3 regions of the Vibrio sp. PID23_8 genome follow, and region 1 is predicted to be linked to each of the others. Evidence: predicted binding sites of a transcription regulator. Region 1 holds the regulator's gene; each other region holds the start of a gene.
What was found. Region 1 encodes PurR, which represses purine synthesis genes. Its sites were predicted from a motif close to TNANGNAAACGTTTNCNTNA; they were not measured.
Positions count from the first base shown of each region.

Region 2: the regulator PurR is predicted to act here: its motif matches at 2,880-2,899, upstream of purE (5-(carboxyamino)imidazole ribonucleotide mutase).
Region 3: the regulator PurR is predicted to act here: its motif matches at 3,721-3,740, upstream of purT (formate-dependent phosphoribosylglycinamide formyltransferase).

Region 1 covers NZ_LIXE01000001.1:293,340-299,194, forward strand. The annotation lists gene elyC (envelope biogenesis factor ElyC) at 1-135, shown strand, start outside; gene torR (two-component system response regulator TorR) at 206-919, opposite strand; gene torD (molecular chaperone TorD) at 1,187-1,834, shown strand; gene purR (HTH-type transcriptional repressor PurR) at 2,269-3,273, shown strand; cyclic di-GMP riboswitch class I at 3,553-3,642, shown strand; gene AK966_RS01320 (TfoX/Sxy family DNA transformation protein) at 3,759-4,349, shown strand; gene AK966_RS01325 (TVP38/TMEM64 family protein) at 4,468-5,160, shown strand; gene AK966_RS01330 (DUF2007 domain-containing protein) at 5,160-5,477, shown strand; gene AK966_RS01335 (alpha/beta fold hydrolase) at 5,512-5,855, opposite strand, start outside.
Region 2 covers NZ_LIXE01000014.1:1,052-6,906, reverse strand. The annotation lists gene dprA (DNA-processing protein DprA) at 1-54, shown strand, start outside; gene AK966_RS17235 (DUF494 family protein) at 57-536, shown strand; gene AK966_RS17230 (type I DNA topoisomerase) at 553-1,122, shown strand; gene AK966_RS17225 (5-(carboxyamino)imidazole ribonucleotide synthase) at 1,186-2,319, opposite strand; gene purE (5-(carboxyamino)imidazole ribonucleotide mutase) at 2,324-2,809, opposite strand; gene AK966_RS17215 (L-threonylcarbamoyladenylate synthase) at 3,010-3,567, shown strand; gene hemF (oxygen-dependent coproporphyrinogen oxidase) at 3,602-4,519, shown strand; gene aroE (shikimate dehydrogenase) at 4,620-5,450, shown strand; gene AK966_RS17200 (DUF1488 domain-containing protein) at 5,457-5,720, shown strand; gene AK966_RS17195 (gamma carbonic anhydrase family protein) at 5,710-5,855, opposite strand, start outside.
Region 3 covers NZ_LIXE01000019.1:11,884-17,738, forward strand. The annotation lists gene sbcB (exodeoxyribonuclease I) at 1-1,412, shown strand, start outside; gene AK966_RS18600 (CidA/LrgA family protein) at 1,471-1,845, shown strand; gene AK966_RS18605 (LrgB family protein) at 1,847-2,524, shown strand; gene cdd (cytidine deaminase) at 2,773-3,660, shown strand; gene purT (formate-dependent phosphoribosylglycinamide formyltransferase) at 3,806-4,981, shown strand; gene AK966_RS18620 (thiopurine S-methyltransferase) at 5,057-5,707, opposite strand.

The DNA of each region.
Region 1 (5,855 bases):
CAACCTTGGCATAAATACTCACCAAAAGCACAATACTTGGAACAAACTGAAATTTATTGGCATGAATACCTTGGTGGTTTATGGCAAAAACTGCGTGACACAGTTGGGCAAACCCCAATGGTTGCAAGCCAATAAATCGAGTAAGTAAGAATCACAAGATAGAAAAAAGGAGAGCCCATGCTCTCCTTTTTCTTTACGACTTAGCTTAGTCACCTGCAAACATGTAGCCTTCACCATGGACGGTCACAAAAATTTGTGGGTTCTTCGGATCAAACTCCATCTTAGCGCGCATACGTCGAATTAATACATCGATAGTACGATCGTTTGGCGCATCCACTCGGTGGCTGATCATATTCAAAATACGTTCTCGGCTTAATACCTGATTTGGATATGAAGACAAGGCAACCAAAAGCTCATATTCAGCTTTGGTCAGTTTCACTGGCTCACCGTTGCGACTTAGCGCACGACGCTGGATGTCAAATGTCCACTCGCCAAAACGTACAATGTGTTCTTCATTGCTTTCTTTTTCTGCTTTTTGAGAGCCATTGCGAGCAGCAGAGATGCGCCACAATAAGTTCTTAACTCGAACCAATAATTCCCTTAGTTCAAAAGGCTTTGTCACATAATCGTCTGCGCCCATTTCTAGGCCAACGATTTTGTCAATGCTATCCGTGCGTCCTGTCACTAATATGATGCCGATGTCTGACTGGCTGCGTAATTCACGCGTAAGCATAAGACCATCTTCACCGGGCAAGTTAATATCCAACATGATAAGATCAACGTCACCATCTTGAAGCACCTCGCGCATTTCTGCGCCACTTTCTGCTTCACTGACTTTGTAACCTTCATTTTGGAAATAGCCCGCAAGCTTACTGCGAGTTACAACATCATCTTCTACGACCAATACGTGATAGCTCATTTACACCACTTTCTGTCTTCTTTATATTCCAAGACGTATTCTATTCATAACTAGTAACATTTCTAGTCATAGATACATAAAAAAGCAAGATTTTGCGATTTTATTGATTCAAAGCAAGCTTATTTGTAGCCATTAACAAAAGAGCATATTCTTCCACAAGGCATCATAATTATAGTTACTGCTATTCATTTTAATTGTTTACACTTAAGGAAATATTCTCAAGTGACTTCAAGATGCCGTTTTAAGAGCATCATTCAGGAGCAAAAAATGCAAGAAGTGAAAGCTTTTAATGAAAAACGTGCCGAAATTTACTGGTGGTTTTCTAGCCTGTTCGCCAAAGAACTGACCGAAAAAGAACTAGAGACTTATCATAGTGTTGAAATTCGAAGCTTTTTAGCTGGTTTAGGTGAAAATAAATCCCTTAAACCAGCCGTAGACTCGCTTGTGGACGCTTTAAACCGCTTACAAGATCGTGAAGATGCCCAATTAGAACTTGCCGCAGACTTTTGTGAACTTTTCCTTAAAACAGAAAAACATGGCGCCCTTCCATACGCATCGATGTATATTGGTAAATCTGGACTGTTAAACGACAAGCCAGCAGAAGAAATGGAAAAACTGATGGCCGATTTTGGTGTTCAAGTGGACGTAAATCTCAAAGAGCCCGCAGACCATTTAGCCGTTGAGTTAGACTTTTTGGGTAACATGATCATCCGCTCTAACGAACTCGAGCAAGAAAAGCATATGGAAGAAGCATTCACCAAACAGAACGATTTCATTCAGCAACAGCTGTTAACTTGGTTACCGCCATTTGCTGCCAAGTGTAAACAATTCGATGAATTTGGCTTCTATGTTAGCGTTGCACAACTATTAATTGCATTTTGTAAACTGGACAGCAATTACCTTCTTGGTGAATAATTGCCGCCTATTTTGGGGAGTTCAGAGCTCCTTATTTGTTCGTTCAGTTTTAGTCTGGCGTAGAAAAGCCTTTTCATTTCGCAGTTAAAATGTGACTTGAAATACACAAAACCACAGCTGAAAACATTGCCAGCGTGCTCGCATCAGTCTAAAATGTGAACGCAAACGATTAAATATGATTTATATGTAAACCGCTGAAATATAGCGGTTTTTGTGTTTTATTAACATCATTGCTGATCCATTCCTTATTGTAACTAAAAGGAATAATACTCTCAGCAACGAATGTTGCTACAAACCTTTATTATACCGATTTCGGAACAACCACTGCCTGAACTATTGAGTACTACTTTCCTCATAACACTCGGTTTGCGCAGATACTAAGCGTAAGGTTGTATTCACTACGGTATTAAGTAGCTCGATACAGGACATCATTTATGGCCACTATAAAAGACGTTGCTCGCTTAGCCGGCGTTTCTACCACAACAGTTTCGCACGTAATTAATAAAACGCGCTTTGTTGCAGAAACAACCCAAGAAAAAGTAATGAAAGCAGTTGATGAACTAAATTACGCGCCAAGTGCTGTTGCCCGCAGCTTAAAGTGTAACTCAACCCGTACTATCGGCATGTTGGTAACACAATCAACAAACCTATTCTTCTCTGAAGTTATTGACGGTGTTGAAAGCTACTGTTACCGCCAAGGATACACACTGATCCTATGTAATACTGGTGGTATCTATGAGAAGCAACGTGACTATATTCGAATGCTGGCAGAAAAGCGTGTTGATGGCATTTTAGTGATGTGCTCGGATTTAACCGAAGAGCTACAAGAAATGCTGGATCGCCATGCTGATATACCAAAAGTTGTCATGGACTGGGGCCCAGAAAGCTCAAAGGCGGATAAGATCATCGACAACTCTGAAGAAGGTGGTTACCTAGCAACGAAGTTCCTGATTGACAATGGTCACACCGATATTGCATGCCTAAGCGGTCACTTTGATAAAGCAGCATGTAAAGAGCGTATTTCTGGTTTTCGACGTGCAATGGCTGAAGCAAAGCTACCAGTAAACGAAGAGTTAATTCTCGAAGGTAACTTCGAGTGTGATACGGCAGTACTTGCTGCAGACAACATTACGGCAATGGATAAACGCCCTACTGCGGTATTCTGTTTTAACGATACCATGGCATTAGGCTTAATGAGCCGTCTACAACAAAATGGCATAAAAATCCCTGATGATATCTCAGTGATTGGCTATGACAATATTGAGCTTGCGGAGTTCTTCTCGCCTCCTCTAACGACTATTCACCAACCAAAAAGACGTGTTGGTAAGAATGCGTTCGAGATTTTACTAGAGCGAATCAAAGACAAAGAACACGAAAAACGCATTTTTGAAATGCAGCCTGAGATTGTGGTTCGTAACACCGTTAAGAAATTGAACTAACTCCCCCTCAAGTTTATAAAGCGCTCTTCGGAGTGCTTTTTTTATTTCGTAAAATAAAATTTTTTAAGCATTTCACATTACTTATATAATCAAAAGCTAAGATAAATTGCTGTTTTAACTAACTTGTTGCCCATTTCCTACATCAAGCTTTTGTATGGCAAGTAGACATTTCAAAATATGAAATTAGACACATTAAGATGGCACCATTAGTTGAATAGAGATCACACTTTAGTGTTTGAAACGTGATGTTAATGCAATATACGAAGTATTCTCCTCTTGTCACGCACAGGGCAAACCATTCGAAAGGATGGGACGCAAAGCCTCCGGCCTTAACCACTAAATATAGTGAAAGGTAGCGGGGTTACCGATGGCAAATATGCATTAAGTGAGTTTACCCTTTAATGACATTGTGTCTGCATGCATTTGCTAATCTCTCGGACCTGATTTTTGGTGGCGTAATATTAATTACACCGAGATAACACACCATGGATAAACCGATACTCAAAGACTCAATGAAGCTGTTTGAGGCACTTGGTACGATCAAGTCGCGCTCAATGTTTGGTGGCTTCGGGCTTTTCGCTGATGAAACGATGTTTGCACTCGTTGTGAACAATCAACTTCATATTCGAGGAGACCAAAAAACTTCATCTGACTTCGAGACTCAAGGATTAAAACCGTACGTCTACAAGAAACGTGGATTCCCCGTAGTGACGAAATACTATGCTATTTCTGATGATTTGTGGGAATCTACTGACCGCTTGATTGATGTTGCTAAGCTATCTCTAGAGACGGCTAAGCAAGAAAAAAAGCAACAAGCGAGCACTAAGCCAAACCGTTTGAAAGATCTTCCTAATCTACGCTTAGCGACTGAACGCATGCTAAAGAAAGCAGGCATCGATTCCGTCGAAGAGCTAGAAGATGAAGGTGCCTTAAATGCTTACAAAGCAATTCAAGATACGCATACCTCTACGGTAAGTATTGAGTTGCTGTGGGCGTTAGAAGGGGCAATCAACGGTACGCATTGGAGCGTTGTGCCTCAGTCTCGTAGAGAAGAGTTGATGTTCGCGCTTTCATAACGCGCGATTCAGCATGACATTGAGTAAAAACCGCAGTTTTGATACTGCGGTTTTTTTTTGAAATTTTTTCTTCTTCCATTCTGTCTTATTATCTAAGCTGCGAAATGGAGTAACGACAATGAATAAAAAACTGATTTTAGGTCTGTTCCTACTTGCGACGGTCATCTTTCTAGGGGTGAGCTTCAGCCAATATTTAACGTTAGAAAACGCAAAAGCACAGCAAGAGGCTTTGAATACGTTTATTAACCAGAACTTCGCTTTCGCTGCAGCGACGTATTTCTTTGCCTACATCGCAATTACGGCGTTCTCGATCCCTGGCGCCGCTGTTGTTACTCTGCTTGGTGCTGCTCTATTCGGTTTCTGGGCTAGCTTATTACTGGTTTCTTTTGCCAGCACCATAGGTGCTACCATCGCCTTCTTAAGTAGCCGCTATCTATTGCGTGAGTGGGTGCAAAGTAAGTTTGGCAATAAGCTAAGTGCTATTAACCATGGTGTTGAAAAAGACGGGGCATTTTACCTATTTTCACTGCGCCTCATTCCCGTGTTCCCCTTTTTCTTAATCAATCTACTGATGGGCTTAACGCCAATGACGGTGGTTCGATTCTACTTAACCAGTCAAGTTGGTATGCTGCCAGGAACGGCCGTCTATCTCAATGCAGGTACTCAACTCGCAACCATAGATAGTCTGTCCGGCATTATGTCTCCAGCAGTATTGGCGTCATTTGCATTGCTTGGGTTATTCCCTATCATCGCAAAATGGGTCATGAATAAAATCCGGCCAGTTCAGGGGCAACCGAATGGAAACGTTTAATGAAGATATATATCGCTCAAAACCCCACTGAAGCCCACATCGTCTGTGAACTACTCAAAACGGAACACATTGTTTGTGAAGTGCGAGGTGAAAACCTGTTTGGTTTAAAAGGTGAGCTGCCATTTGGTGATGATACTGACCCGTATATTTGGCTTTTACATCCAGAGCAAAAGCTGAAAGCCTCAGTGATACTTGAAGAGTATCGCAAACAAGCAGAACCAACTTATCTAGATTGGCAGTGCCCGCAGTGCTTAGAGCAAAATGAAGGGCAGTTTGGAGCTTGCTGGCACTGCGGATATCAAATAGGGGAACCATAACGGTTCCCCTACTCTTTTGTCCCTTCAGCTGAGATTAAGCCGTTAGGCGCTGCTGCTTAATAAACTCTATTGAGTGTTGGTTAAAATCGTCAGGTCGTTCTACGTTGCATACATGACCACAGTTTGGGATCTCCCGCAACGAACTCAGCTTGTGGGCTGCTACCATCTCTTTTACGGGCTTGATAAACATATAATCCCGATCTCCCATCAAATAAAGCGTCGGAATCGGCAGTTCTTTATCTTTGAAATATCTCATTAGTGGGTTCACATCGGTGGCTAAAATGAACCAACGTTTAAACTCTTTTTGACACAACTTCTTCGCTTCACGAATAAATAGGTGGCGAGATTCACGCTGGTTCTTTTGTGGCATCACGACAT
Region 2 (5,855 bases), on a different contig from region 1:
TCAGGGCATGTTGTTGCAGTATCCGGTGGCTATATTCGAAAGGGGAGGGGCTAGCTATGATGATGGATATACTTATGTATCTATTCGAAACCTACATCCATAGCGATGCAGATTTACAGGTCGATCAAGACGAGTTGGAAGATGAGCTGCTTCGTGCGGGCTTCCAGCAAAAAGACATCTACAAAGCCCTTGTCTGGTTAGAAGAGCTGGCCGCGTTGCAACAAAGCGATGCACATTCGGCGATTTCAACCAGCATTGCATCGGCATCGACACGTATCTATACATCGTCAGAGATGCAGCGTTTGGATATTGAAAGTCGTGGTTTCTTGTTGTTCCTAGAGCAAATTAACGTCCTAACCACAGAAACGCGAGAGATGGTTATCGACCGTGTGATGGGGCTAGAAACCAATGAGTTTGAGCTTGAGGACCTTAAATGGATCATTCTGATGGTGCTGTTTAATGTTCCGGGCAACGAAAATGCCTACACGCTGATGGAAGAGCTGCTGTACACCAAGGAACAAGGTATTTTGCACTAAGTATCTAGTGGTGACTATGAGTAGTAAAATCGATCACAACCTTTTCTCGGCCCATGAGCATGCACTCGAGCGCGAACTTTGCCCAAAATGCGGCGGGGAAGTCACGCTTAAGCACGGCAAACATGGCCCTTTCTTAGGTTGTAGCCAATACCCAAGTTGCGATTATATTAAGCCGCTGCACAACAATGATGGTCACATCGTTAAAGAGCTGGGTGTGCCTTGCCCTGAGTGCGGCAATGAATTGGTGTTGCGTCAAGGACGCTACGGCATGTTCGTTGGTTGCAGTCATTACCCTGCTTGTCATCATATTGAATCGATCAATCAGCCTGAATCGGAACAGCAATCGAAAGAGCAACATGCTTGCCCAGAATGTGGAAAAGGGCACTTGGTCGAACGTAAAACGCGTTTTGGTAAAACCTTCTATGCGTGCGATAACTACCCCAAGTGCAAGTTTGCGGTGAATCTACCACCAGTAAAAGGGCGCTGTGAAGCTTGCGGCTTCACCTTATTGGTAGAAAAGAAGCTCGCCAGCGGTGTGAAGTTGCAATGCGCGAGCCGTAAATGTCAGCACACCCCATCACAGTAAGGTTAAGTACAAATTAAAAAGGGTCGCACATGACGACCCTTTTACTATTTATTCAGATGGATTTTACACTTGCCACTGCTTTGCAAACTCATGCACGGCAGGGAAGGTTTGCTCATCAAGAACGTCTGCCAATGCACACAGCTTACGGTTGAGCTCACCGGTGTAATCACCGCAAACGTTGATGTGGCCCATCTTACGACCGACACGCTTCTCTTTGCCGTACCAATGAATATGGCAACCATCTATCGCAAATAATGCTTCTGGCAAGGTATCTTCACCTAGGATGTTAATCATCGAGGTTTCACGAACCAACTTAGTACTGCCTAAAGGGATGCCGCACACTGCGCGTAAGTGGTTTTCAAACTGACAGGTTTCAGCGCCTTGTTGGGTCCAGTGACCAGAGTTGTGCACGCGCGGCGCGATCTCATTGACGAGCAAAGTGCCATCAACATCGAAGAACTCCAAGGCTAATACACCAACATAGTTAAGGCTGTTGGCGACTGCCGTGAACATTTGCTTCGCTTGTTCTTGCAGTTCAGGCGCATCAATCGCAGTCGATAGGCTCAGCACACCATTGGTGTGGACGTTTTCTGCAAGTGGGTAAACTTCAACACTGCCATCTTTGCTGCGTGCACCGATTAATGAGACTTCACGGTTAAAAGGGACAAACTCTTCAGCGACAATAGCCTGAGTAGGCGTTGTTGCGATGCACTCGGCCATTTCTGCCCAAATTGCGTCGACTTGAGAGGCTTCTTTTAAGCGCCACTGGCCTTTACCATCGTAACCACCTAGCGCACTTTTCAGTACCATAGGCATGCCAACGTGTTCAATTGCGCGGTCGAAGTCTTCGCGAGTTTCTATCACATAGTACTTCGCGTTACGCACGCCAGCGTCATCAAGCAATGCCTTTTCAATACGACGATCACCACCCGCCTTGATCGCTTGTGTACTTGGAAGGAACTTACCACTCGCTTCGCACATATCGAGCACATCATGTGGAATGTGCTCGAACTCAGCGGTGATCACGTCCACTTGCTTAATCGCGTTCTCTAGACCATGGCCTAGCACATGTTGAGTCAGAGGATGAACAATATTGCCGCTACCCACATCGTAAGCTGAGATTTGGATATTCAGTGGCGCACCAGCCAGAGACATCATACGCGCCAACTGACCCGCACCAAGAACCAGTACATGCATCTGATTAATCCTCTGCAGGGTTTGGATTCGCCAATACGGTTTCCGTCTGTTCGTTACGGAACGCCTCGACTTTTGCCATGATTGCTTCATCATGTGTACCAAGGATTTGAGCGGCTAAAATGCCAGCATTTGCTGCGCCTGCTTCACCGATAGCCAGTGTGCCGACTGCAATACCTTTTGGCATTTGCACAATAGAAAGCAATGAGTCCATGCCTTTCAGTGCACGAGACTGCACCGGAACGCCAAGTACCGGAACGCTGGTAAATGCGGCAGCCATGCCTGGTAGGTGAGCAGCACCACCGGCACCGGCGATGATGACCTTAATACCGCGCTCTTTGGCGCAGCTTGCGTATTCAGCCAATAGTTGAGGAGTACGGTGAGCTGATACCACCTTCGTTTCGTAAGACACGCCAAATTGATCCAGCATCTCCGCTGCTAGTTTCATGGTTGGCCAATCTGATTTAGAACCCATGATGATACCGACTTTCATCTCAAACTCCTTCAAGCTGCAAAATTAGGTGAGCTGATTTATTTGTGCGCATTATACGGGGATTTTTACCCCAAGCAAACGTTTGCGTGCATTTGTGACTGCTCCTGATACATTTTATAAACAAATTGCTTTAGTCTCTGAGAATGAATATTTGTACACTTAGTGCAAACACAACAGACAAGACTATCAGGAAGTAATCGGTGGAGAACTTTGAACAGGTGCTCGAAGCACTACAAAAAGGTGAAGTGATTGCCTATCCAACAGAAGGCGTATTTGGTGTTGGCTGTGATCCAGATAGCCCAGAGGCGATTCAGAAATTGTTAGAGCTAAAGCAGCGTCCGGTAGAAAAAGGTTTGATCCTTATTGCGGCGAGTTATGAGCAGCTTCTGCCTTACATTGATGAATCGCAACTGACTCAAGAACAGTTAGATAAAGTACACGCAACGTGGCCGGGTCCATACACTTGGATCATGCCAGCGAGTGATAAAGTTTCAAGTTGGGTCTCGGGTCAATTTGATTCGATTGCTGTACGTGTGACCGATCATCCTTTAGTTCAAAAGATGTGTAATGCATTTGGAAAGCCGTTAACCTCTACTAGCGCGAATCTTACCGGTTTTCCTCCCTGCATGACGACGCAAGAAGTTGAAGAGCAATTGGGTGACCGATTGGTGGCTATCTTACGTGGTGAGACCTGCGGTCGTGATAAACCAAGTGAAATTCGTGATGCTAAAACCTCGCAAATATTAAGACAGGGCTAACCCTGCTAGTCAGCAATCAATAGGTAATACACGTATGTCAGCAATCGATAAGCACGCGGTAAAGCAGTTCCTGATGTCGCTTCAGGATTCCATTTGTCAGCAATTAGAACAAGAAGATGGAAAGGCCGTCTTTGTCGAAGATGCATGGCAACGTGAAAAAGGAGAGCGCCTTGGTGGCGGTGGTCGCACCCGCGTATTACGTGATGGTGACATCTTTGAACAGGGGGGAGTGAACTTCTCTCATGTGGAAGGTAAGAAAATGCCTGCATCTGCGACGGCGCATCGTCCAGAGTTAGCTGGTCGCCGTTTTGAGGCGATGGGCGTTTCTCTGGTTATTCACCCTAAAAACCCCTATGTGCCAACGTCTCACGCCAACGTCCGCTTCTTTATTGCCGAGAAAGATGGTGAAGACCCTATCTGGTGGTTTGGTGGTGGCTTTGACCTAACTCCTTTCTACCCATTTGAAGAAGATTGCCAATCATGGCACGACACCGCAAAGCAGCTTTGCGCGCCATTTGGTGACGACGTTTACGCAGAACATAAAGCGTGGTGTGACAAATACTTCTTCCTACCTCATCGCAATGAAACTCGTGGTATTGGCGGTTTGTTCTTTGATGATCTAAACCAATGGGAGTTCGACAGGTGTTTTGACTACATCAAAGCGGTGGGTGAGGGTTATTGCCAAGCTTACCTACCTATTGTCTCTCGTCGTAAAAATATCGAATACGGCGAGCGCGAGCGCGAGTTTCAACTTTACCGTCGTGGCCGCTACGTTGAGTTCAACCTAGTGTATGACCGTGGTACGCTATTTGGTCTTCAAAGTGGTGGTCGTACAGAGTCGATTCTTATGTCAATGCCGCCGCTTGCGCGATGGGAATACAGCTACGAGCCACAAGCTGGTTCTCCAGAAGCCGAGCTTTACGAGCGATACCTAACGCCACGAGAGTGGTAAGCGTTGAATCTCCTTTTCTATATAGATAGATAGTGATAGGGTCATCTGTAATCAGGTGGCCCTGTTTTTCTCTATATAGCTAAGGAATAAAGGTAAGGAAATGACTCCGCAAATTGATCGTTATGCTGTGTTTGGTAATCCGATTGGACACAGCAAGTCGCCATTCATTCACACCTTGTTTGCTCGTCAAACCAATCAGTCTTTGGTGTACACTGCAGAAACCGCTCCTGTTGATGGCTTTGTTGAAGCGGCGAAAGCTTTTTTCGCTGACGGCGGGAAAGGGTGTAATGTGACATTACCTTTTAAAGAAGACGCTTGTCAATTTGCTAGCCGTCTTACCGAGCGAGCAGAGTTAGCTGGTGCGGTAAATACGCTTAAGAAGCTCGATGACGGTGAAATCATAGGTGATAACACCGATGGTGCGGGTTTAGTGCAAGACTTACTCCAGCATCAGGTGGTATTAGAAGGGGTTCGCATCTTAGTCATTGGTGCTGGTGGTGCGGCGCGAGGAGTGATTAAACCACTTCTTGATCAGAAGCCTGCTTCTTTAACTATAACCAACCGTACCTTTAGTAAAGCACAAGAGCTTGCAGAGCTATTTGTCTCACACGGTACTATTGTAGCCAAAGAGATGGCTACGATAGAAGAGGGATACGATGTGATTATTAACTCCACTTCTGCTTCCTTAAGCGGCGAGTTGCCCGCTATCTCTTCTGCTATCTTTTCCAGTAACAGTACTAGCTACGACATGATGTATGGCAGGGGCTTGACTAGTTTTAATCTATGGGCGAAAGAGCACGGTGCGGCCCATGCTTACGATGGTCTTGGAATGTTGGTTGGACAGGCGGCTGAAAGTTTTATGTTATGGCGTGGTTTACGTCCCGGCGCAAAACAAATTCTCAGAGAATTAAGAAAGAACCTTGAAGGTTAGTAAACAATGAATCAATCCATCTTATTCCCAGACATGCAGTTGTGGGACGAAGCATCACAATCAGTTAATTTTGCAGCGCAGCAAGCGGGTGCGCTGATTGAGTGCTACATAACAAAGCCAAAACTAGAAAAGTTAACGGGTTCTGTTATTAAAACCGAGCAAGCTGCAATTGAAGCGTTTGTCGATTATCGATTTGATATAGAAGAAATGGCAGAAGAGCTAATAAAAGATGAAGCCTTCGATGAAGAAGGCCATATCGTCATCGACTAGTTAACTCGTTGATGATGTCTTCGACTTCATTTAAGTAGTCATTTTTGTTTTGTACATAGTTATTGGCAGACTTCTGTAAGAAAGTTCGTTCTTTCTCCGATAGCGGACGAGCTTGTTTTGCCGGACTGCCTACAT
Region 3 (5,855 bases), on a different contig from region 1:
CAGAACAACCGACATTCTTCTTCTTTGACTATGAGACTTGGGGAACCAACCCTGCCAAAGATCGTCCAAGTCAGTTCGCTGGCGTTCGTACCGACGAAAACTTTAATATCATCGGCGAACCGCTCGTGATGTATTGTCGACCACCTGCTGATTATCTCCCTTCACCAGAAGCAGCGCTAATTACGGGAATTACACCACAAAAAGCCATGCAAGAAGGCCTTCCCGAGCCTGAGTTTATTGCCAAAATTCACGCAGAACTTGCAAAGCCGAATACGACCAGTCTGGGCTATAACAGTATCCGCTTCGATGATGAGGTGACTCGCTATACCTGTTACCGCAATTTTATTGATCCGTATGCATGGAGTTGGCAAAACGGTAACTCTCGTTGGGATATGCTTGATGTGATGCGTGCATGTCATGCATTACGCCCTGAAGGTATTGAGTGGCCGGAAAACGATGAAGGGTTCATTAGTTTTAAACTTGAGCACCTATCTGTAGCCAATGGCATTGAACACAGCAACGCTCACGATGCAATGGCAGACGTGATTGCGACGATTGAAATGACCAAGAAGATCAAAGCGGCACAACCTAAGCTGTTTGATTACTTCCTCTCTATGCGTAATAAACGTAAACTGAATGAGTTGGTCGACATCGTAAACATGACGCCATTGATGCACGTTTCAGGCATGCTTGGACGCGAGTGTCAGTACACCAGTTGGATTGTTCCGGTGGCTTGGCACCCAACCAACAACAACGCTGTGATTACCATCGACCTCGCGAAAGATCCACAGCCAATACTTGAGCTTTCGGCCGAAGAGTTACACGAACGTCTTTACACCAAACGCAGTGAGTTAGGTGATTTGCTGCCGGTACCGGTCAAACTTGTGCACCTGAATAAATGCCCGATCCTTGCTCCAGCCAAGACGTTAACCGCGGAAAATGCAGAATCGATCGGTATTGATCGTCAGCAGTGTTTAAACAATCTTGCACTGCTTCGTCAGCACCCAGAAATTCGTGAAAAACTCATTAGTCTATTTGCGACTGAACGTGCATTCGATAAGAGCGATGACGTGGATACGCAGTTGTACGATGGATTCTTCTCCCCTGCAGATCGCGCGGCCATGGACATTATTCGCGAAACCGATCCAAATAACCTTGCCGCGTTGAATATCGAGTTTGACGATAAACGCATCAAGCCGCTGTTATTCCGCTATCGTGCACGCCATTACTCAAACACGCTAGATGAACAAGAGCAAAGATGCTGGGCACAACATTGCCGTGAGGTGTTTGAAAGTCAAATTGAAGAGTACATGCTGAATTTAGAAAACTTAGTTCACGAACATGAAAGTGATGAAAAAAAGATAGCGATACTAAAATCTGTGTATCGCTATATAGAGAGTTTAGCCTCATAACTTTCTCCTTAATTCCAGCGCACCTTCGGGTGTGCTTGTTGTTTTATATGCCAACAAAATGAAAAAAGAACGATTATTACAACTGGTCCATGTTTTTATTTCCCTCGCATTGATCATGGGTGCACTCGGTATCGGTAACACGATTCAAAAATACACAGCCATCTCAGTTCCTGGCAGCGTGATTGGCATGCTTGTGCTGTTTCTGTCTATGGTCTTGGGTATCATAAAAGTGGAATGGGTTAAGCTAGGGGCGACACTCTTTATTCGCTACATGATCTTACTATTTGTTCCAATCAGTGTGGGTCTTATGCAGCACTTCGACATGCTCATTGCAAACGCTCTACCTGTTTTGGCAAGTGCCGTCGGGGGATCACTGATCGTATTAGTTAGCCTTGCATGGTTCCTTAATTACCTGCTCAAGGAGAAAAACTGATATGTGGTTAATTGTCACGATTGTTGTGTTTCTCGCCGCTCGCCAAATTTCGATTAAGCTGAACAACCCAATAGCAAACCCGCTTTTGATCAGTATTTCCGTACTGATTCCACTGTTAACTTACTTAAAAGTGCCATTTGAAACTTACTATGCTGATAATCAATGGCTCAGCTTTTTACTTCAACCGGCAGTCGTTGCGCTTGCCTATCCTCTGTATGAGCAGCTACCACAGATCAAAGCCAATTGGCGCATTATTGCCTTGGCTTGCACTTTAGGCAGCGTCATGTCGATGCTTACAGCAACGCTTATCGCGGTCGCTTTCAAAGCCGACATCAGTCTCATCGCAAGCCTGATAGGCAAGTCCGTTACGACACCGATTGCAATGGAGATCTCCAGCTCCCTTGGCGGAGAAGCGGCAGTCGCGGCAATTCTGGTTCTGATTGTTGGCTTGTTTGGGGCTATTTTGGCTTACCCTATCTTCAACATCATCGGCATTAAGCACCCCATCGCACGTGGGTTAACAATGGGTACCGTTTCCCATGCTTTAGGTACGGCAACATGTGCGGAGAAACAACCTGGCGATGCAGCATTTTCTTCTTTAGCGTTAGTGCTGTGCGGCATTATTACTTCAATATTAGCACCAAGCTTCTTTGCTCTCGCGGTTTGGTTGTATCAATAACCCTCCGAGGCTTGCCAACGAAGGGCAAGCCTTTTTACTCGCGTATCAAACTCGCAATATGAAAAAGCGTTGATATAGTTATTTATGAGGCAAAGGTAACATTATCACTTAATGCAATCGAATACATGTGTGAGCTCACCCAAGCAATGAAATGAAATGGGTTATTGCACACACGAACATGATCTGGAGCACGGATTGTTTCCCTATTTCGCATAGAATAACTGTCCATGCAATAACAAGGATTCAACATGAAAAGTCGCATTGAACAGGCGCTAGCAAGCGCTCCCGAAGCACTTTCAAAACATCTTGCTCCTATCGTCCAAGCTGACGATTTTGATGCCACTCTTTCTGAACAGCAATTTGAACAGCTGCTTACCGCTACAGGTCTAGCAGATAAAGAGCTTCGTGTTGCTCTGCTTCCTTTTGCCGCCGCATACTCTTATGCTCCAATTTCTGAATTCTATGTAGGTGCAATCGTTCGTGGTCTTTCCGGTCGCTTGTACTTCGGCGCAAACATGGAATTCTTTGGTGTTCAGCTAGGTCAAACCGTTCATGCCGAGCAATCGGCAATCAGCCATGCTTGGATGAAGGGCGAACGTGGCGTGAAAGACATCACCATTAACTTCAGTCCTTGTGGTCATTGTCGCCAGTTCATGAATGAACTATCGACCGCTAGTGAACTAAAAGTTCAGCTACCTGAACGTGAAGAAAAGTCACTGCATGAGTATTTACCAGAAGCATTTGGCCCAGCAGACCTAGGCGTCGAGTCTGGCTTAATGGCAGAGATGAAACATCAGTTCGCTTGTGATGAAGACGATGCACTGATTCAAAAAGCCGTTAATGCAATGAACATGAGCCACGCACCATACACAAACAATCTCAGTGGTTTAGCTCTAGAAATGACCGATGGACGCGTGTTCCAAGGTTCATACGCAGAGAATGCCGCCTTCAACCCAAGCCTCCCACCGTTACAAGTGGCTCTTATCCAAATATTGCTGGCCGGTGGAGAATTCGAGAATATTAAAGCCGCCGCATTAGTAGAAAACTCACAAGGTAAGATTAGTCACCTCGCTTGTACACAATCAACGCTAGAAGCGATTAACCCTGATATTCCTGTCAGTTTCGTAAACCTGTAATTACATTGAGTGCATCAGGAAAGCTCTACAACCGTAGAGCTTTTTTTATTGTAAAAAATCACACGCAAACGTTTGCTTGGCCGTAAAAATTCAGTATGATCCCCTGCAATTTCTGTTTCATCACTTTATTTTGTAAGGGAACACTATGTTCGGTACTGCAACTAGCACACATGCTACCCGTGTATTGCTTTTAGGCTCAGGCGAGCTTGGTAAAGAAGTGGCGATTGAATGCCAACGACTTGGCTTAGAAGTCATCGCCTGTGACCGTTACGCAAATGCGCCAGCGATGCAAGTCGCTCATCGTAGTTACGTTATCGATATGCTAGATGGACACGCACTAGAAGAGATCATCAATAAGGAGCAACCGGCTTACGTCGTTCCAGAAATTGAAGCCATCGCAACAGATAAATTGGTCGAACTCGAAGAGAAAGGCTTGAATGTTGTCCCTACAGCAAAAGCAACCAAACTGACCATGAACCGCGAAGGCATTCGTCGTCTGGCGGCGGAAGAGCTTGGCTTGACGACCTCCCCTTACCAATTTGCCGATAACTTTGAAGACTTCAAAGCGGCAGTTGAACACGTTGGCATTCCTTGTGTTGTGAAGCCTGTAATGAGCTCATCAGGTAAAGGTCAAAGCGTTATCAAAACGGAAGAAGACGTCCAAATCGCTTGGGATTACGCGCAAGAAGGTGGTCGTACAGGCGCAGGCCGTGTGATTGTTGAAGGCTTTATTGACTTCGACTACGAAATCACTCTTCTAACCGTACGCGCGGTTGATGGCGTGCATTTCTGTGCTCCGATTGGCCATCGCCAGGAAGACGGTGACTACCGTGAATCATGGCAGCCTCAAGCCATGTCTGACAACGCAATCAAAGCTGCAGAATACACCGCTGAAAAAGTGGTTAACGCGCTTGGTGGTTACGGCATCTTCGGTGTAGAACTGTTTGTTAAAGGCGATAAAGTGATCTTCAACGAAGTGTCCCCTCGTCCACATGACACTGGTATGGTGACAATGATTTCGCAAGAGATGTCGGAGTTTGCGTTACATGTTCGTGCATTTACCGGCATGCCAGTCAACAGCATCATTCAATATGGTCCCTCTGCATCGGCCGTTATTCTTGGCCAAGGCACATCGACGAATATCCGTTTCAACAACTTAGAAAAAGCATTGGCGCAGCCACAAACCCAAGTGCGTTTGTTTGGTAAGCCAGAAATCGATGGAAGACGCCGCTTAGGCGTGGTGTTAACTCGACGCAAGACCATCGATGACTCGCTTCAAGATGCGATAGAGTCTGCTTCAAAAGTAAATATCGTTTACTAACCTTATTGATAAAGTTGATAAACAAAAGCGCAGCTAAATTTGCTGCGCTTCTTCTTTGTTTAAGGTTATTTCGCCCTACTCGCTCTCGATTAAGTACACTTCTTCAGAAAAACGACTTAAACCTTTCTTGATGATTTTAGGATGATTCTCATCAGCTTGATCCACATTTAAACAAGCTACCTTGTATCCATTAAACAGCGTTTGTATCTCTTCGGCTGGCACACTGAAAGGAGGGCCTGCCATTTCTTCTTGCACGTAGTTCAATGTCACCAGCAAAATTCGTCCGCCAGGTTTTAAAAGTTGCTTCACTCGGCCTGCGTATTCTTCTCGCATTTCCTGAGGTAGGGCAATGAGCGCGGCACGGTCGTAAATGATGTCGGCTTTAGACACAGGTGCGGTAAAGAAGTCCCCAGTGTAAATAGACAGTTCATCAAACTGATACAGTTCGTGCATCCCATTCACTGGGGTTACCGTCGGTGTATAGAAATGTTCCGCAAAAAATGCGCGTACTGCGATTTGGCTTAGCTCCACACCTTGAACGTCGTTATGTTTCGAAGCAAGCCAAATTAGGTCTTCTGACTTACCACATAAAGGAGCCAATACGGTGTCTTCGCGCTTTGGGTTCGTATATTGCCAAAATGCAGGCAATAGTGGGTTCACATCATCAAGGTGGAAACCAATTTGGTTACTGGCCCACTTGTTATGCCAAAATTCCTGATCTCTCATTTTACTTCTACTTTTGGTCGGCTGATTGATAATTATCACGAGCGATACGCTCTATTTTAGTGGGATAAGACTAATGATTTTTTCAAATTTGTCTATGCTGTTCATATTTTGTCAATCAAGCGATGGTAAGATAGTGTCCGTTCTGGAT